4 regions of the Streptomyces sp. NPDC048291 genome follow, and region 1 is predicted to be linked to each of the others. Evidence: riboswitches for the same ligand, from Rfam matches in the RefSeq annotation. Region 1 holds a riboswitch; each other region holds the start of a gene.
What was found. A riboswitch is a leader RNA that binds a small molecule or an ion and turns the genes downstream of it on or off. The one in region 1 is predicted to bind cobalamin.
Positions count from the first base shown of each region.

Region 2: it holds a riboswitch for cobalamin, as region 1 does, so the genes downstream of both, metE (5-methyltetrahydropteroyltriglutamate--homocysteine S-methyltransferase) here and ACGF5O_RS00960 (prenyltransferase/squalene oxidase repeat-containing protein) in region 1, are expected to answer to the same signal.
Region 3: it holds a riboswitch for cobalamin, as region 1 does, so the genes downstream of both, ACGF5O_RS03965 (cobalamin biosynthesis protein) here and ACGF5O_RS00960 (prenyltransferase/squalene oxidase repeat-containing protein) in region 1, are expected to answer to the same signal.
Region 4: it holds a riboswitch for cobalamin, as region 1 does, so the genes downstream of both, ACGF5O_RS31940 (CbtB-domain containing protein) here and ACGF5O_RS00960 (prenyltransferase/squalene oxidase repeat-containing protein) in region 1, are expected to answer to the same signal.

Region 1 is NZ_JBICZC010000001.1:226,697-230,882, reverse strand. It holds gene ACGF5O_RS00975 (hypothetical protein) at 1-778, shown strand, start outside; gene ACGF5O_RS00970 (antibiotic biosynthesis monooxygenase family protein) at 866-1,240, shown strand; gene ACGF5O_RS00965 (phosphotransferase) at 1,237-1,902, opposite strand; cobalamin riboswitch at 1,957-2,087, shown strand; gene ACGF5O_RS00960 (prenyltransferase/squalene oxidase repeat-containing protein) at 2,197-3,426, shown strand; gene ACGF5O_RS00955 (SCO2322 family protein) at 3,423-4,049, shown strand.
Region 2 is NZ_JBICZC010000005.1:49,734-53,919, reverse strand. It holds gene ACGF5O_RS14310 (dihydrolipoyl dehydrogenase family protein) at 1-260, shown strand, start outside; gene ACGF5O_RS14305 (isocitrate lyase/phosphoenolpyruvate mutase family protein) at 298-1,131, opposite strand; cobalamin riboswitch at 1,252-1,472, shown strand; gene metE (5-methyltetrahydropteroyltriglutamate--homocysteine S-methyltransferase) at 1,643-3,952, shown strand.
Region 3 is NZ_JBICZC010000001.1:903,348-907,533, forward strand. It holds gene ACGF5O_RS03960 (cobyric acid synthase) at 1-526, opposite strand, end outside; gene ACGF5O_RS03965 (cobalamin biosynthesis protein) at 523-1,473, opposite strand; cobalamin riboswitch at 1,586-1,727, opposite strand; gene ACGF5O_RS03970 (hypothetical protein) at 1,914-2,141, opposite strand; gene ACGF5O_RS03975 (anion permease) at 2,160-3,404, opposite strand; gene ACGF5O_RS03980 (lysozyme) at 3,579-4,186, opposite strand, start outside.
Region 4 is NZ_JBICZC010000012.1:292,917-297,102, reverse strand. It holds gene pgm (phosphoglucomutase (alpha-D-glucose-1,6-bisphosphate-dependent)) at 1-1,036, opposite strand, end outside; gene ACGF5O_RS31945 (CbtA family protein) at 1,298-2,053, opposite strand; gene ACGF5O_RS31940 (CbtB-domain containing protein) at 2,076-2,297, opposite strand; cobalamin riboswitch at 2,334-2,475, opposite strand; gene ACGF5O_RS31935 (enoyl-CoA hydratase/isomerase family protein) at 2,543-3,598, opposite strand; gene ACGF5O_RS31930 (hypothetical protein) at 3,595-3,720, opposite strand; gene ACGF5O_RS31925 (NAD(P)-dependent alcohol dehydrogenase) at 3,780-4,186, opposite strand, start outside.

The DNA.
Region 1 (4,186 bases):
CTCCCTCGCCGTGGTCGCAGCCTGTACCGACCCGCCCGCCCTGCGTGCGCTGCTGGCCGGCCGTGCCGTTCCCGTCGGCGACCCCGCCGACCCCGGCGCACCCCGCGCGCCCGGCGTCCCGCCCCGTGTCTCGGCCGAGACGGTCGTCCTGGACGGCGAGATCCGGATCGCCGCCATCACCCGTACGACCCTGGGTCCGGCGCCCGCCCGGCAGCCGCTGCGGCACACCGTGCACGCCCACGACGGCCTGCTGCACAACCGCTTCCTGCGCCTGGCCGTCGACCGCACCGTGCGCGCCCTCGGCGTCGACCGGGGTGTCCTGCACATCGGCCTCGCCCTCACCGACCGCGGCCCCCGGGTCACCGACGTCGCCCCGCATCTCCCGGGCGACCTGATCCCGCTCCTCGTCAGGCGGGCCACCGGCGTCGACCTCGCCCGGGCCGCCGCCGCCCTGGCCACCGGCGAGGCCGCCGACACGACGCCCACCCGGCAGCGGACGGCCGCGGTCCAGTTCGCCTACCCCGCCGCCACCGGCCGCCTCGACCACCTGGACCTCTCCCCCGACGCGGCCCGCGAACCCGGCGCCGACCGGATGCTCCTCACCCGGCACACCGGCAGCCACGTCACCGCCGGCCCGCACGCCACCGCCGCCGACCGGCTGGCCCTGTGGGTGGCGGTCGGCGAGACCCCGGCCGACTGCGACGACGCGCTGCGCCGGATGGCCCGCCACCTGTCGGCGGGCATCGCCCCGCTCGCGAACGCGGCGAACGCGGCCTAGGGGTTTTGGTCAAGAGTTCGATCCCGTGGTCCTCCCGTTCGGGAAAGGCGCTGGATCGCCGGGCGCGTCCCGCCCTACGGTGCCGCCATGAGCAATCACCAGGAAGCGCCTGTCGCGCCCGTCGAGGCCTTTGAACCCCCTTACTACGTGGCCGTCTTCAGCACGGTGCGCACCGCGGACCAGAGCGGCTACGCGGAGACCAACGCCCGCATGGAGGACCTGGTGAAGGACGTCCCCGGGTACCTGGGGATGGACTACGCGCAGACCCCCGGCGGGCTGGGCATCACCGTCGGGTACTTCCGCGACGCCGACGCGCTCGCGCAGTGGCGGACCGATGCCGAGCACCGCGAGGCACAGAAGCGCGGGCGGGCCGAGTGGTACGAGAGCTACACCCTGCACGTGGCGAAGGTGGAGCGGAGCCACGGTTTCACGCGGGGGTCGTCCGCGGACGCGGCGCGCTAGAAGGCGACCGCCCGTATCAACCGCCCCGCCTCCCCGAGCACTTCGACCTCCGCCCGGCTCATCGCCGGATCGGCCGCCCGCCGGCGCAGGGCCTCCGCCAGCCCCTCCTCGGTCAGGCCCGCCCCGGCCGGACCGCCCGGGTCGGCGAGCAGGGCGGTCAGCAGGCCGTGGGCCAACGGGTACGCGCCCAGGGTTACCTGGGCGAGGATCACCGCGGACATGCCCCAGTCGAGTCCGGGCGGCCCGTCCTCGGCGTTGGTCCAGTCGATGACCCGGGGGCCGTCGGCGGTGAGTATCACGTTGTCCGGATGCAGGTCGAGGTGGAGGACCCGGGCGCCGGGTGCGTCCGGGTCCCGGCCTGGCAGGGCGTGCAGCCGCCGCAGCAGCGAGGCGAGCAGCGCACCGCCCTCCGCCGGGCCCGTCTCCCCCGCCAGCAGCGCCGCCAGCATGGTCGGCCCGGACAGCCGCTCCATGACCAGTTCGGTACGGGACCCGGTCGGCCGCACCCGGGGCGCCGGGTACCCGTGCTCCCGTACGTACGTCATCACCGCGCCCTCGGCGACCGCGTCCCCCCGGCCGTCCCGGTCCCGGCGCAGCACCCATGCCTCGTCGAGCTCGTACACGTCGGCCGAACGCCCCGAACCGAGCAGTCTCCCCGTCATGGCATGACCATAACGAGACGGTCTCCGCACAGCCCCCTCTCAGCTTCCCGTCGGCGGCCGGTAAGGTAGCCGGGTCGTCATCACCCGTACGGGGGGAAGCCGGTGCAATTCCGGCGCTGACCCGCAACCGTGAGCCGCACTCGTGCGGCAAGCCGGACCGCCGCGCCCGGGACGTTGATCGGCTCATGTGCGCCGGCACCCGTCGTCGCACGGCACCGTCGAGGTTTACGGAGCCGAGCCGCCGGGGTGTCCCGTGCTGCCCGGCTCCCCCGCAGGGAGAGGCACCCGCCGACCATGACCGTCCTCCGCCGCACCGCCGGGGTGCTGGCCGCCACCGCCGTCATCGGTACCGCCACACCCGCGACGACCGCACTGGCCGCCGGCACCACCTCCCCGTCGCCGTCCGCGTCGGCGGTGCTCCCGTCGGGGCTGTACGGCAGCTCGGACCCGAAGTTCGACGGCGTCTGGCGCCAGTCCCTCGCCCTGCTGGCCCAGCGCGCGGTGGGGGTGACCCCGGCCGTGAAGGCGGTGGACTGGCTGGCCGGGCAGCAGTGCGCGAACGGCGCGTTCGCCGCGTTCCGCGCCGAGCCGACGGCGGCCTGTGACGCCAAGGTGGCCGTCGACACGAACAGCACGGCCGCCGCCGTACAGGCGCTGAAGGCGGCCGGCGGGCACGACGCCGCCGCGGACAGGGCCGTGACCTGGCTGAAGGCCCAGCAGAACAAGGACAGCGGCTGGGGCTACACCCCGGGCTCGCCCAGCGACACCAACTCCACCGGCGTGGTCGTCGGCGCGCTCGCGGCGACCGGCGAGAGCGCGGACAGGTCGCCGTACGACCTCCTCGCCAAGTGGTCCCTCCCGTGCGGCCAGGACGGCGGCGGTGCCCTCGCCTACCAGCCGGACAAGCAGGGGAAGCTGGCCGCCAACGCGGACGCGACCGCGGCCGGGGTGCTCGGAGCCCTCGGCAAGGGCTTCGTGACGACGGCCGGGAAGACCCCGGCGAAGGCCCCCGCCTGCGCCGGAGCCGGTTCCGGCAAGGCCCTCACCCGGGAGGACGTGGCCCGCAACGGCGCCGCGTACCTGGCGGACGCCATGGCCAAGGCCGGCCACCTCGTCTCCGCGCTCCCCGGCGCCACGCCGCAGCCGGACTACGGCAACACCGCCGACGCGGTCGTCGCCCTCGCCGCGCAGGGCTGGACCGAGCAGGCCCGGAAGCCGTACGCCTGGCTGGCGGCGCACGCCGTGCCGTGGGCGGAGCAGAGCGGGCCCGCGGCCTACGCCGAACTGATCCTCGCCGCACACGCGATGGGCGCGGACCCGCGCGACTTCGGCGGCACGAACCTGGTGACGGCGCTGAACGCGACGGGACCGGCACCGCGGGCCGCCGCCGAGAAGCAGGCCGAGAAGCACAGCCAGGCGAAGAAGTCGGGCAACAGCGTGTGGTGGATCGTCGGCACCGGGCTCGTCGCCGGGATCGGCATCGGCTTCCTGTTCAGCGGCCGTCGCAAGCAGCAGCAGCCGTGACCGCGGTCCGCCGTGCGGTGCCGCTGCTCCTGGCCGCGCTGACGCTGTGCGCGACGGCCGCCGGGCCTGCGGTGGCCACCGGCTACCGGTACTGGTCCTTCTGGGAGCGAGACGGCGCGCGCTGGACGTACGCGACGCAGGGGCCGTCGACCGCGCGGCCCGCCGACGGTTCGGTCGAGGGCTTCCGCTTCGCGGTGAGCGAGGACTCCGCGGACGCGTCGCGCCCGCGCGGCACGGCGGACTTCGCGACGATCTGCGCGGACACGCCCGCCGCCGGGGGCCGCAAACGGGTGGGCCTGGTCGTCGACTTCGGCACGACGGCGGACGCGCCCTCGGGTGAACGGCCGCCCGCGCGGCGGACGGCGTGCGCGGTGGTGTCCGAGGACGCGACGACGGCGGAGGCGCTGGCGACGGTGGCGAAGCCGCTGCGGTACGACACGAACGCGTTGTTGTGTGCGATCGGGGGGTATCCGGCACGCGGGTGCGGGGAGAAGGTCGCGGCGGGGGCCGGGAGTTCCCCGTCGACCGGCGGCCCGTCCCTCGACCTGGCGGCCGGCGCGGGGGTGGTCGTCCTGGTGGCCGCGGGCGCCGTCTGGCAGACCCGGCGGCGCAGACATGCGTGACCACCACAGTGCGGGCGAGTGGCGGCTCCTCGCGCAGTTCCCCGCGCCCCTGAAGGGGCACGCCCCAGCCACGGACAGTCGCACCGCCGCGGGCCGGTGGGGGTTGCTCGCGCAGTTCCCCGCGCCTCTGAAGGGGC
Region 2 (4,186 bases), on a different contig from region 1:
CCAACCTCTACGCCGACGGCTACACCGGCCACGCCCGGCTCGTCGTCGACGTCGACCGGGACGTGCTGCTCGGGGTGACCATGGTCGGGTCCGGCGTCAGCGAGCTGCTGCACGCGGCCACCGTGGCGGTCGCCGGCGAGGTCCCGCTGAAACGCCTCCGGCACGCCGTCGCGCCGTTCCCCACGGTCAGCGAGATCTGGGTGTTCCTCGTCGCCGCATACCGGCGCCTACAGGAGCAGCAGCAGGCGGACGCCGGCTGACACCCCGCCGGCCCCGCGGGCCGTACCGCCCGGTGCGTCAGCTGCGGAACAGCTCGTTCAGGTCCGTCTGGGAGATCTGGTTCCGGGCGTAGGTGAAGGTGCCCCGCTCGGCCAGCTCGCGGGCCGCGGCGAGCAGTTGTGCGTACATCGCCCGTGCGATGCTGCCGCCCACCGTGACCCGGCGCACGCCGAGTTCACGGAGGTCGGCCAGGGACAGGACGCCTCCGGTGAGGCCCATCACCACGTTCAGCGGGCCGTCGATCTCCCGCACCAGCCTGCCGATCGTCCCGGCGTCCGCCGCGCCCGGCACGAACGCGCAGTCGGCGCCCGCCGCCAGATACGCGTTGGCCCGCCGGACCGCCTCGTCGAGCGGGCCGCCGGTGAGCAGCACGTCGGTCCGGCCGACCAGGACGAACGGCTCGCCGGCCGCGTCGACCGCCTCGCGCGCGGCGCGGATCCGGTCGGCCGCGAGCTCCGGCTCGTACAGCGGGCGGGAGCGGTCGCCCGTGAAGTCCTCGATGTTGCCGCCGGCGGCCCCGGCCGCGAGGGTCGTCGAGATCGTCTCGGCGACGGTCCCGGGCGCCTCGCCGAACCCGTCCTCCAGGTCCGCGCTCACCGGGATCCGGACCTCGGCGGCGATCTCACGGATCCGGCCCACCATGGTGGCGCGGTCGACCCGGCCGCCGCCGTAGTCGTGGTCTGCGCGGCCCAGGGAGAAGGCGATGCCCGCGCTGGTGGTGGCCACGGCCGGGAAGCCGGCCGACTCCAGGACGCGGGCGCTGCCCGCGTCCCAGGCGTTGGGGAGCAGGAAGCAGCCCTCCCGGTGCAACTCCACGAAGCGTGCGGCCCGTTCCCTGCGTTCAGTGTCCACGTCCGTCAGTGTGTCAGCCGGCACCGACAATCAGGCGTCAGCGGCTCCGGGCGAGGTCCGGGGCGATGTCCGTGATCATGTCCTCCGGGCCGACGGGGACACGGCCCTCGCGGACGTCGTAAGGTGGCCCTCGCAGCTGGTTCGTCCTGTCAGCCGGACAGGGCGTCGCAAGAGGGAACCCGGTGGGAATCCGGGACTGCCCCGCAGCGGTGAGCGGGAACGACCGCCGTCATACGCACTGGATCCGACGTACAGGGTCCGGGAAGCGACGGCCAGTAGGTGTCCTCCGGAGGAGGGCGTGCCCGCGAGTCCGAAGACCTGCCAACTGCCCGTGCGCGAACCACTCGTGCGCGGACATCCCGGTGACCTCGTGGGCGGGTCGGCGTGCATATCGGACGGACGGTCGCGTACTCCCTCACGGCGTACGACCGTTGCCGTCCGGTTCGTCGCCCCTTCGCGCTCTCGTCCCGTCGCCGGGATCTCAGGGAATCGTCTCGCGAAGGAGATCTCCGTGACCACCGAGTCCGCAGCCGCGGCAGCCCGGGCCACCGTGTACGGCTACCCCCGCCAGGGGCCGAACCGGGAACTGAAGAAGGCGATCGAGAGCTACTGGAGGGGCCGGGTCACCGCCGGCGCCCTGCGGGCCTCCGCCGCCGAACTGCGCCGCTCCACCTGGCGGCAGCTGGCCGAGGCCGGCATCCACGAGGTGCCGACCGGCGACTTCTCGTACTACGACCACGTCCTCGACACCACCGTGATGGTCGGCGCCGTCCCCGAGCGGCACCGGGCCGCCGTCGACGCCGACGCGCTCGACGGCTACTTCGCCATGGCCCGCGGCACGCAGGACGTCGCGCCGCTGGAGATGACGAAGTGGTTCGACACCAACTATCACTACCTGGTGCCGGAGTTGGGTCCCGACACCGTCTTCGCCACGGACTCCGCCAAGCAGGTGGGCGAGCTGACGGAGGCCCTGGCCCTCGGGCTCACCGCCCGGCCGGTACTGGTCGGCCCCGTCACCTATCTGCTGCTCGCCAAGCCGGCGCCCGGCGTGCCCGCCGGCTTCGACCCGCTCACCCTGCTCGACCGGCTGCTCCCGGTCTACGCCGAGGTGCTCGCCGACCTGCGGGCGGCCGGCGCCGAGTGGGTGCAGCTCGACGAACCCGCCCTGGTCCAGGACCGCACCCCGGCCGAACTCAACGCCGCCACCCGTGCCTACCGCGACCTCGGCGCCCTCACCGACCGGCCGAAGCTCCTGGTCGCCTCCTACTTCGACCGGCTCGGCGGGGCCCTGCCGGTGCTGGCCAAGGCCCCGGTCGAGGGGCTCGCCCTCGACTTCACCGAGGCGGCGGCCGTCAACCTGGACGCCCTGGCCGCCGTCGGCGGGCTGCCCGGCAAGCGGCTGGTCGCCGGTGTGGTCAACGGCCGCAACATCTGGGTGAACGACCTGTCGGCGTCCCTCACCACCCTCGGCACCCTGCTGGGTCTCGCCGACCGGGTCGACGTCGCCGCCTCCTGCTCCCTCCTGCACGTCCCCCTCGACGCCTCCGCCGAGCGGGACATCGAGCCGCAGATCCTGCGCTGGCTGTCCTTCGCGAGGCAGAAGACGGCCGAGGTCGTCACCCTCGCCAAGGGCCTCGCCCAGGGCCCCGACACCATCGCCGCCGAACTCGCCGCCAACCGCGCCGACCTGGTCTCCCGGGCGACTTCACCGATCACCCGCGACCCCGCCGTGCGCGCCCGCGCCGCGGCCGTCACCGAGTCCGACGCCCGGCGCCCGCAGTCGTACGCCGAACGCTCCGCCGCCCAACGCGCGCACCTGCGGCTGCCGTTGCTGCCCACGACGACCATCGGCTCGTTCCCGCAGACCGGCGAACTGCGCACCGCACGCGCCGACCTGCGCGCCGGACGCATCGACACGGCCGGTTACGAGGACCGGGTGCGGGCCGAGATCCAGGAGGTGGTCGCCTTCCAGGAGAAGGCGGGCCTGGACGTCCTGGTGCACGGCGAACCCGAACGCAACGACATGGTCCAGTACTTCGCCGAACAGCTCACCGGATACCTGGCCACCCAGCACGGCTGGGTCCAGTCCTACGGCACCCGGTACGTACGCCCGCCGGTCCTGGCCGGCGACATCTCCCGGCCCGAGCCGATGACGGTGCGCTGGACGTCGTACGCCCAGTCCCTCACCTCCCGCCCGGTCAAGGGCATGCTCACCGGCCCGGTCACCATGCTCGCCTGGTCCTTCGTCCGCGACGACCAGCCGCTCGGCGACACCGCCCGCCAGATCGCCCTCGCCCTGCGCGACGAGGTGAACGACCTGGAGGCGGCGGGCACCTCCGTCATCCAGGTCGACGAACCCGCCCTCCGGGAGACCCTGCCGCTGCGGGCCGCCGACCGCCCCGCCTACCTCGCCTGGGCGACCGAGGCGTTCCGGCTCACCACCGCCGGAGTCCGTCCGGAGACGCAGGTCCACACCCACATGTGCTACGCCGAGTTCGGCGACATCGTCCAGGCCATCGACGACCTCGACGCGGACGTCATCAGCCTGGAGGCGGCCCGCTCGCACATGCAGGTCGCCCGCGAACTGGCCGCCCACGGCTACCCGCGCGAGGCGGGACCCGGGGTCTACGACATCCACTCCCCCCGCGTGCCGAGCCCGGCGGAGGCCGCCGCCCTGGTACGGACCGGCCTGGCGGCCATCCCCGCCGACCGGCTCTGGGTCAACCCCGACTGCGGCCTCAAGACCCGCGGCTGGCCGGAGGTCCGCACCTCCCTGGAGAACCTGGTCGCGGCAGCGCGCACGGTACGCGCGGAGCTGTAGCCGACGACATCCGGGGCGGCGCCGGACGGTTTGGCGCGGGGTGCCGGACGGCTTGGCGCGGGGTGCCGGACGGCTTGGCGCGGGGTGCCGGACGGCGTCCTGCGGGTACCGCACGGCGGACCCGCGGGCGCCGCACGGCGTACTGTCGTGCGCGTCCGGCGCCCGCCGCCGTCGGCGTCCGTTGTCCGTTGTCCGTTGTCCGTTGTCCGTTGTCCGTTGTCCGTTGTCCGTCCG
Region 3 (4,186 bases), 680 kb from region 1:
AGGCGAAGACACCGCCGCGGTCGATGTCCCCGACCACGAGCACGGGCAGCCCGGCGTTCCGGGCGATCCCCATGTTCACGATGTCGGTCCGGCGCAGGTTGATCTCCGCCGGACTGCCGGCCCCCTCACAGATCACCGCGTCATACGTGCCCCGCAACTCGGCGAGACAGTCGAGCACGGTCCCGAGCAGCTTCTGCTGCCGCCCGCCGTGGTAGCCACGCGCGCTCAGCTCGCCGACCGGCTTGCCGAGCAGCACGACCTGACTGCTCTGCTCGCCGCCGGGCTTGAGCAGCACGGGGTTCATCAGCGCGGTCGGCTCCACCCGGCAGGCCTGCGCCTGCATGGCCTGCGCCCGCCCGATCTCGGCTCCTTCGCGCGTGACGAAGGAGTTGAGCGACATGTTCTGCGCCTTGAACGGCGCGACCTTCACACCCTGCCGCACCAGCCACCGGCAGATACCGGCGGTGACGACACTCTTCCCGGCGTCGGAGGTGGTACCTGCGACGAGGAGGCCTCCGTTGTTCATGACGCCCTGCCCCGGAGCGATCCGCGCAGCAGCGCCCCGGCCGCGCCCACCCCCAACGCCAGCCACCCCACCCGCCGCGACAACCACACCGCCCGCTCGATGTCCGCGACTTCCACGGCCCGCCCCTCCCCGTTCAGCACCGGCCGGTGCTCGACCCGGCCCCCGTACGACAACGTCCCCCCGAGCCGCACCCCCAACGCCCCCGCGAACGACGCCTCCACGGGCCCGGCGTTGGGACTCGGATGCTTCACGGCATCGGCCCGCCAGGCCCGTACGGCCCCCCGCGGGTCGTCCCCGGCCGCCGCGGCCAGTACGGCGGTGAGCCGCGCCCCCGGCCAGCCGGCCACGTCGTCCAGCCGCGCGGAGGCCCACCCGTACCGCCGGTACCGGGCCGACCTGTGACCCACCATCGCGTCCAGGGTGTTGACGGCCCGGAACCCCACCAGCCCGGGGACGCCGGCCACGGCTCCCCACACCAGCGCGCCCACGACCGCGTCGCTCGTGTTCTCGGCGACGGACTCCACGACCGCCCGCGCGATCCCGTCGGCGTCCAGGGCCTGCGGATCCCGTCCGCACAGATGCGGCAGCCGGGCGCGGGCCGCCTCGACGTCGCCGGCCTCCAGGGCCCGCCCGATGCCACGGGCCTCGCGCGCGAGCGAAGTACCCCCGACCACGGCCCAGGTGGCAGCGGCGGTGAGAGCGACGGACGCGGCGGCGGACGGCCGTACGACCCGCTGGGCCACGGCGCCCAGCGCCACGGCGCCGCCGGCGCACACCGCGGTGTGCAGCGCGCCCCACCCGCGGTGGTCCCGCCACAGCACCCGCTCCACGGCTCCGGCCGCCCGTCCGAACACGGCGACCGGATGCCCTCGGCGAGGATCGCCGAGCAGCAGATCACCGAGTAGGCCGGCGGCGGCGCCGTACGCGAAGACGCGATCGGCACCCATCGGCTCAGCCGGCCGAGGGGTCGGCGACGGGGTCGGGGACGGGCCGGGTACTCGACCTCGATCGGCAGCCGCGCATGGCGTTATGTCCTCACTCAGGGTGTCCACGCCCTGGTTCGACGAGACCGGCGGTGGGAGTTCCTGGCTTCCGGGGGATTGCTACCCCGGTGACAGTGGCGGGACCGCGCCGGATTCACACCGGCTTCCTCCCTTGCCGCCGTACATGGCTCCGGAAGTCCACCACGCCCCCGGAAGACCCGTCAACTTGCCTTTGACCTGCGAGGGGAGTGTGTGGGAAGGCCCACACCGGTTGTCCGGCGGGGCCTGTGGGGCATGCGGAAGGCTCCTCTCCGTCCGGACGGAGAGGAGCCTTCGAGGCGCCGACGAGGCCCTTTGTGTCAGGCCCTCGTGTGTCAGGCCTGCTTGTGCCGGGCCCTCTTGTGTCAGGCCTTCGCCACGATCAGGTGGATGCCGTACGCCACGGCGGCCGCGCAGCCGGCGAAGCAGAGGTAGGCGGCGGTCACGGCCAGGGCCGCGGAGTCGCCCTGGGCGGTGGCGCGTTCGCGGGCGGAGAGGCCCTTGATGCCGAGGGTGAAGAGGGCCACCAGTCCCACGGTGGCCACGAGGCTGACGCCGAAGACGGAGCCGATGGCTGCCCAGTCGATGTTCATGTCGCTTCTTCCTCGGGGTCAGACGGTGGCGGCCGGGTCGGCCGCGGGAGCGGCCGGGGCGGGGGAGGGGATCGTGGCGGTGAGGTCCTCCGCGACCGTGGCCGTGCCCACGGGCGGCGGGGTCACGGCGGCGATCGCCGTGGTCACCACGCCGGCCGGCTCCGCGGCGGCGACGACGTTGCCGCTGTCCACGACCTCGCGGCGGGAGAGCTTCCAGATCGCGGCGCTGGAGGCCACGAGGAAGACGGCGACGACCGCCGTGCCCCAGTCGCCGAGGTCCGTCACGGACTCGGCCAGCGCGCCGACCAGCGCGGCGGCCGGGAGCGTGAGCACCCAGGCGACCATCATGCGGGTCGCGGTGGACCAGCGGACCGTCCCGCCCCTGCGGCCGAGGCCCGCGCCCATCACGGAACCGGAGACGACGTGCGTGGTGGAGAGCGAGAAGCCGAGGTGGGAGGAGGCCAGGATGGCGGTGGCCGCGCTGGTCTGGGCGGCGAAGCCCTGCTGTGGCTGGAGGTCGGTCAGGCCGGTGCCCATGGTGCGGATGATCCGCCAGCCGCCGATGTAGGTGCCGAGCGCGATGGCGAGGCCGGCGGAGAGGATGACCCAGGTGGGAGGGTTCGAGCCGGGAGCGATGGAACCGCCCGCGATCAGCGCGAGGGTGATGATGCCCATCGTCTTCTGCGCGTCGTTGGTGCCGTGCGCGAGCGAGACCAGGCCGGCGGAGGCGATCTGGCCGGCACGGTAGCCCTTGCGGGTGGCCTCGTCCTCGGCGTTCTTCGAGAGCCTGTAGGAGAGGCGCGTGGAGAGCGCCGCCGCGAGGCCCGCGACGACGGGGGCGGCGACCGCCGGCAGCAGGACCTTGGTGACGAGCACGTCGCCGTGGACCGCGCCGAAGCCGGCGGAGGCGACGGTGGCGCCGATCAGACCGCCCATGAGGGCGTGCGAGGAACTGGACGGCAGGCCCACCAGCCAGGTCACCAGGTTCCAGAGGATGGCGCCGACGAGGGCGGCGAAGATGACCTCGGGACGAATGCCGTTCTCGTCGACGAGACCCTTGGAGATCGTGTTGGCGACCTCCACCGACAGGAAGGCGCCCACCAGGTTGAGCGCGGCGGACATGGCCACCGCGATCTTGGGCTTGAGCGCACCGGTCGAGATGGTGGTGGCCATCGCGTTGGCGGTGTCGTGGAAACCGTTCGTGAAATCAAACGCGAGTGCGGTGATCACCACAATCGCGAGGATCAGCGAGAAGTTTTCCATTTACCCAGGCAATCTTTCGAGGTCATTGGCTGTTGGACCGTAGGCAACCTGGATGAACGGAAGGTGAACTGGGGCGGTCTTGGTGGTGTATGAGATCGATATCGGGGTGGGTGTGCGCGGAGTGGGGTGAGGCCGCCGTCCCGGTTCCGGCCCGGCGGCCCGGTCGCCGCTTGGCTACAGGCCCAGGGCGAACGCCTTCAGTCGGCCCGCCGACCCGTTGAAGAGATTCTGGTCACCCGGCAGGCTGCCGCTGTTGTCGTACTGCCAGAAGGTCCACGACGACCATCCGGCCGGCAGCGTCCCGGCGTCCGCCGAGCCGTGCCGGGCGATCCACAGCGCGTGGTCGGCGGCGAACGCGCCGCTGCCGCCGGTGCAGAGGTTCCACCAGTTCGTGGTCGTGTAGATCACCGGCCGCCGGCCCGTCTCCCGCTTCAGCTCGTCGCTGAAGGACCTGATCCACTGGACCATCCGGGAGGTGCTCAGTCCGTAGCACCTGTGCTTCTTGTCGTACGGGTTGTACTCGACGTCGAGCGCGGGCGGCAGCGTCCAGCCGTCCGCCGTCCAGGTGCCGCCGTGGCTCACGAAGTACGCGGCCTGCCGGGCGCCCGACGACTTGTCCGGCAGGGCGAAGTGGTACGCGCCCCGCCTGATCCCCGCCTGGCGTGAGCCGTTGTACTGCTGGTCGAAGTACGGGTTGCGGTAGGTGGTGGACTCGGTGGCCTTGATGTAGACGAACCTGGCGCCCTTCGTCCTGGCGCTCGGCCAGTCGACGTTCTTCTGGT
Region 4 (4,186 bases), on a different contig from region 1:
TGCCGGCGCCCGCCGCCCACTGCCCGCGGTGGCGGTAGAGGTAGGAGATGGCGACGGCGAGGTAGTGGTTGGGGTTCATCAGGCCGGCGTCGCGGGTGACGATGCCGTGCCGGTCGGCGTCGGCGTCGTTGCCGGTGGCGACGCGGAACTCGTCGCGCTTCTCGATGAGCGAGGCCATCGCGTACGGCGACGAGCAGTCCATGCGGATCTTGCCGTCCCAGTCCAGCGTCATGAACCGCCAGGTGGGGTCGGTGTACGGGTTGACCACGGTGAGGTCGAGGCTGTGCCGTTCGGCGATCCGCCCCCAGTAGGCGACGGACGCGCCGCCGAGCGGGTCGGCGCCGATGCGGAGCCCGGAGGCCCGGACCGCGTCGAGGTCGAGGACGCTGGGCAGGTCGTCGACGTAGACGCCCATGAAGTCGTACCGGCCGGTGGTGGGCGCGGCGAGCGCCCGCTCGTACGGGATCCGCTGTACGTCCTTCATCCCGCCCGCGATGATCTGGTTGGCGCGGTCCTGGATCCAGGAGGTGGCGTCGGAGGCGGCGGGGCCGCCGCTGGGCGGGTTGTACTTGAAGCCGCCGTCGGCGGGCGGGTTGTGCGAGGGGGTGACGACGACGCCGTCCGCGAGGCCGGTGGTACGGCCCCGGTTGTGGGTGAGGATGGCGTGCGAGACGGCGGGGGTGGGAGTGTAGCCGTCGGCGCTGTCGACGAGGACGGTCACGCCGTTGGCGGCGAACACCTCAAGGGCGGTGACCTTGGCCGGCTCGGACAGGGCGTGGGTGTCGGCGCCCAGGAAGAGCGGGCCGTCGGTGCCCTGGCCGCTCCGGTACTCGCAGATGGCCTGGCTGGTCGCGGCGATGTGGTCCTCGTTGAACGCGGTCGTCAGCGACGATCCGCGGTGTCCCGAGGTGCCGAACGCCACCCGCTGGCCGGGGTCGGACGGGTCGGGGTGCAGCGCGTAGTAGGCCGTGACCAGCCGGGCCACGTCGACGAGGTCCTCCGGAGCCGCCGGCCGGCCCGCTCGCTCATGCGGCATGAGTCCACTTCCTCCGCAGTCGTTGATCGATCGCTCGCCGCCCATCTTTCCTTGTCAGCGGCCCCGAGCGCGAGTGCGGCACCGGCCGCGCGCCGAAGACACGGCGGGTTCACGGCGGGTTCACAGCAGACGTACCGCGGCGGGCGTGCGCCGTTCGCGAAGGTCCGCCGGCCGGCCGGGGCGGAGTCGAGGGAAACGCGAGAGGGCCCCCGGACGGATCCGGTGGGCCCTCTCGTGTCGTTCGGTGTGGCGTGGTGCCGGTCAGTGCGGTGCGGGCACCGTGCGCGCGGCGGTCGGTGCCTTCGCCGGCTTCGGGTTGAGGACGCGCTCGGCCAACTCGCCGAACAGCAGGCCGAATCCGACCCACAGCACCATCTGGATGGCGAGCGCCGAGAGCCGGAACCGCCACAGCAGGGTGGCCGGGAAGTCCGCGGGCACCTCGTTGACGACCGGCAGGAACTGGTAGGCGAGCCCGATGACGACGGCGAACGCGGCCACCGCGAGGACGGCGGCCCACCAGGTGCCCAGCCGCGGCTGGAGCCGCTTGCCGAGGATGGTGGCGGCGACCGCGAGGAGCACGCTGAGCAGCATCATCAGGAAGTAGAGCGTGGTCCGCTTGCCGATGGTGTCCGGGTCGCCCACCGACGGCGGGTTGGCCGGGTACTTCAGGAACGGCACCACGTAGACGGCGACCAGGGCGCAGCCGGACAGCAGCAGTGCCGTCGCCCGTGGCGAGAAGCGGCCGACGCGGCCGAGGGCGAAGCAGTAGGCGAGGGCGGCGATGCCGCCGAAGGCGACCCCGTAGACGAGGACGCCGGTGGCGAGGCCGGCGGTGGACTGCAGGGAGCGGGAGACGACCTCCATCTCGTGCTCGTGCGAGTGGGCGTCCTCGAAGCTGATCGCCTTGTCGACGTTCGGCTCGCCGAGGAGGTAGGCGACGACCAGGGCGAGCAGGCCGGCGGCCAGGCCGGCGAGCATGCCCCGCACCAGGAGGTTCCGGACCGTTGCGGAGTTCATGGGTGGTACGGCGTCCCTCGGGTCAGTGGCAGGGGAAGCCGAGCAGGTGGCGGGCGTCGTGCACCCACTCGTGGACGTCCGTGCCGCTGAACACGGAGGTGGCGCCCTGTTCGGCGCCGACGAAGTAGAGCAGGACCAGCATCAGGATGCCGAAGAAGACCGCCCAGGGAGCTATCGCGGACAGCGGCAGCTTGGCGGGCACGGCGGGGGTGTTGGCTGTCGGCGGAGCGACGGTCTGCGCCATGGCAGGACCTCCTCTGGGAGTTCGCGTCCCATCTCGGTGGTGCACAGGACGACGGCCACGGGTCTGACTCACGAGCAGCTGTGGGGCTCTCGCATACAGTGGCGCGACCGTTCCGGATTCCCACCGGGTTCCGTCTCGCCGTCGTCGATATCGGACAGACCGTACCGCGTGTCAGGAGCACGGCCAAGACCGCGTCACCAGGCGTGATCTTCGTCTCGCGCCTGGTGGGCGGCGGGTGGGGCGGGTCAGACGGGTGGGGCGAGGCCGAGTTCGCGTGCGCCGAGCGGGGCGAAGAAGCGGTCGACGTCGGCGTCGGTGACCTCGGCGAGGGTGGCCGGGGACCAGTGCGGGGTGCGGTCCTTGTCGACGACCTGGGCGCGGATGCCCTCCACCAGGTCATGGGTCGTCAGGGTCGCGCAGGAGACCCGGTACTCCTGGTCCAGGACCCGTTCCAGGGAGCCGAGTTCGCGGGCCCGGCGGAGCGCCGCGAGCGTGACCTTCAGGGCGGTGGGTGACCTGGTGAGCAGGGTGTCCGCGGTCTCCTTCGCGGCCGGGTCGCCGTGCGCGAGCAGCCGCCGGACGATCTCCTCGGCGGTGCCGGCCGCGTAGCAGGCGTCGATCCACTCCCGGTGCCCGGCCAACTCCCCCTCGGGCGCCTGCCGTACCCGCCGGGCGAGCGCCTCGGGTACCGGCAGGCCGGCGAGGTCGGCGACGAACGCGGGGACCGAGCCGGCCGGCAGGTACTGGTCGGCGAGTCCGCAGAGCACGGCGTCGGCGGCGCCGATCGACGCGCCGGTCAGGGCGAGATGGGTGCCGAGTTCGCCGGGCGCGCGGCTCAGCAGATACGTGCCGCCGACGTCGGGGACGAAGCCGATCCCGGTCTCCGGCATGGCGATCCGCGACCGCTCGGTGGCGATCCGGACGCTGCCGTGCGCCGAGACACCGACGCCGCCGCCCATCACGATGCCGTCCATGAGCGCGACGTACGGCTTCGGGTACCGGGCGATGCGGGCGTTGAGCCGGTACTCGTCCCGCCAGAACGCGGCTGCCGCCGACCCGTCGCCGTCCCGGGCGTCGTCGTGGACGGCGCGGATGTCCCCGCCCGCGCACAGGCCGCGCTCCCCCGCACCGGTGATGACGACGGTCCGCACGGCGGGGTCGTGCTCCCACTCCGTGAGCGCCTCGTCGATGCGGCGCACCATGGCGTGCGAGAGCGCGTTGATGGCCTTCGGCCGGTTGAGCGTGATGTGCCCGGCCCGTCCGTCGACGTGCAGCAGGACGTGTTCCTGGGCGCCGGTCATCCGGCCACCTCCGCCGGGCCGCGGGCCGCGATGAGGCACATGATCTCGTCGGTTCCTTCCGGGAGCGGGTGGACGCGTGGGTCGGGGACGATCTTCTCGCGTCCGTCGCGTCCACGGCTCACCGACCCGTCGGCCTGTCGACCCGTCGTAGGGCGTCCCGGGCCTCGGTCGCGGCGGCGGGTCAGAAGGTCAGCACCGGTTTGACCACGTCCTCCTTCATCCGTGCGACCGCTTCGTCGATCGCCGTGAACGGGAAGGCGGTGACGAGCCGTTCGGCGGGGAAGCGGCCCGCTGCCCGCCAGTCCAGGAGGAGGGGGACGAAGTCCTGCGGGTTCGCGTCGCCCTCGATGCTGCCGCGGATCGTCTTGCCGCCGCCGATGAGGTCCAGCGTGTCGACGCCGAGGTCCGCCGCGCCGAGGCCGACGACGACCAGGGAACCCAGGGGTGCCAGGGCGCGGGCGGCGGCGCGGATCACCGGGGCCGCTCCGGTGGTGTCGAAGGCGTGCGAGGCGCCGCCCGCGGTGAGGTCCCTGATGTGCTCGACGAGATCCGGGCTCGCGCCGTCGAGCGTGTGGGTGGCGCCCAGTT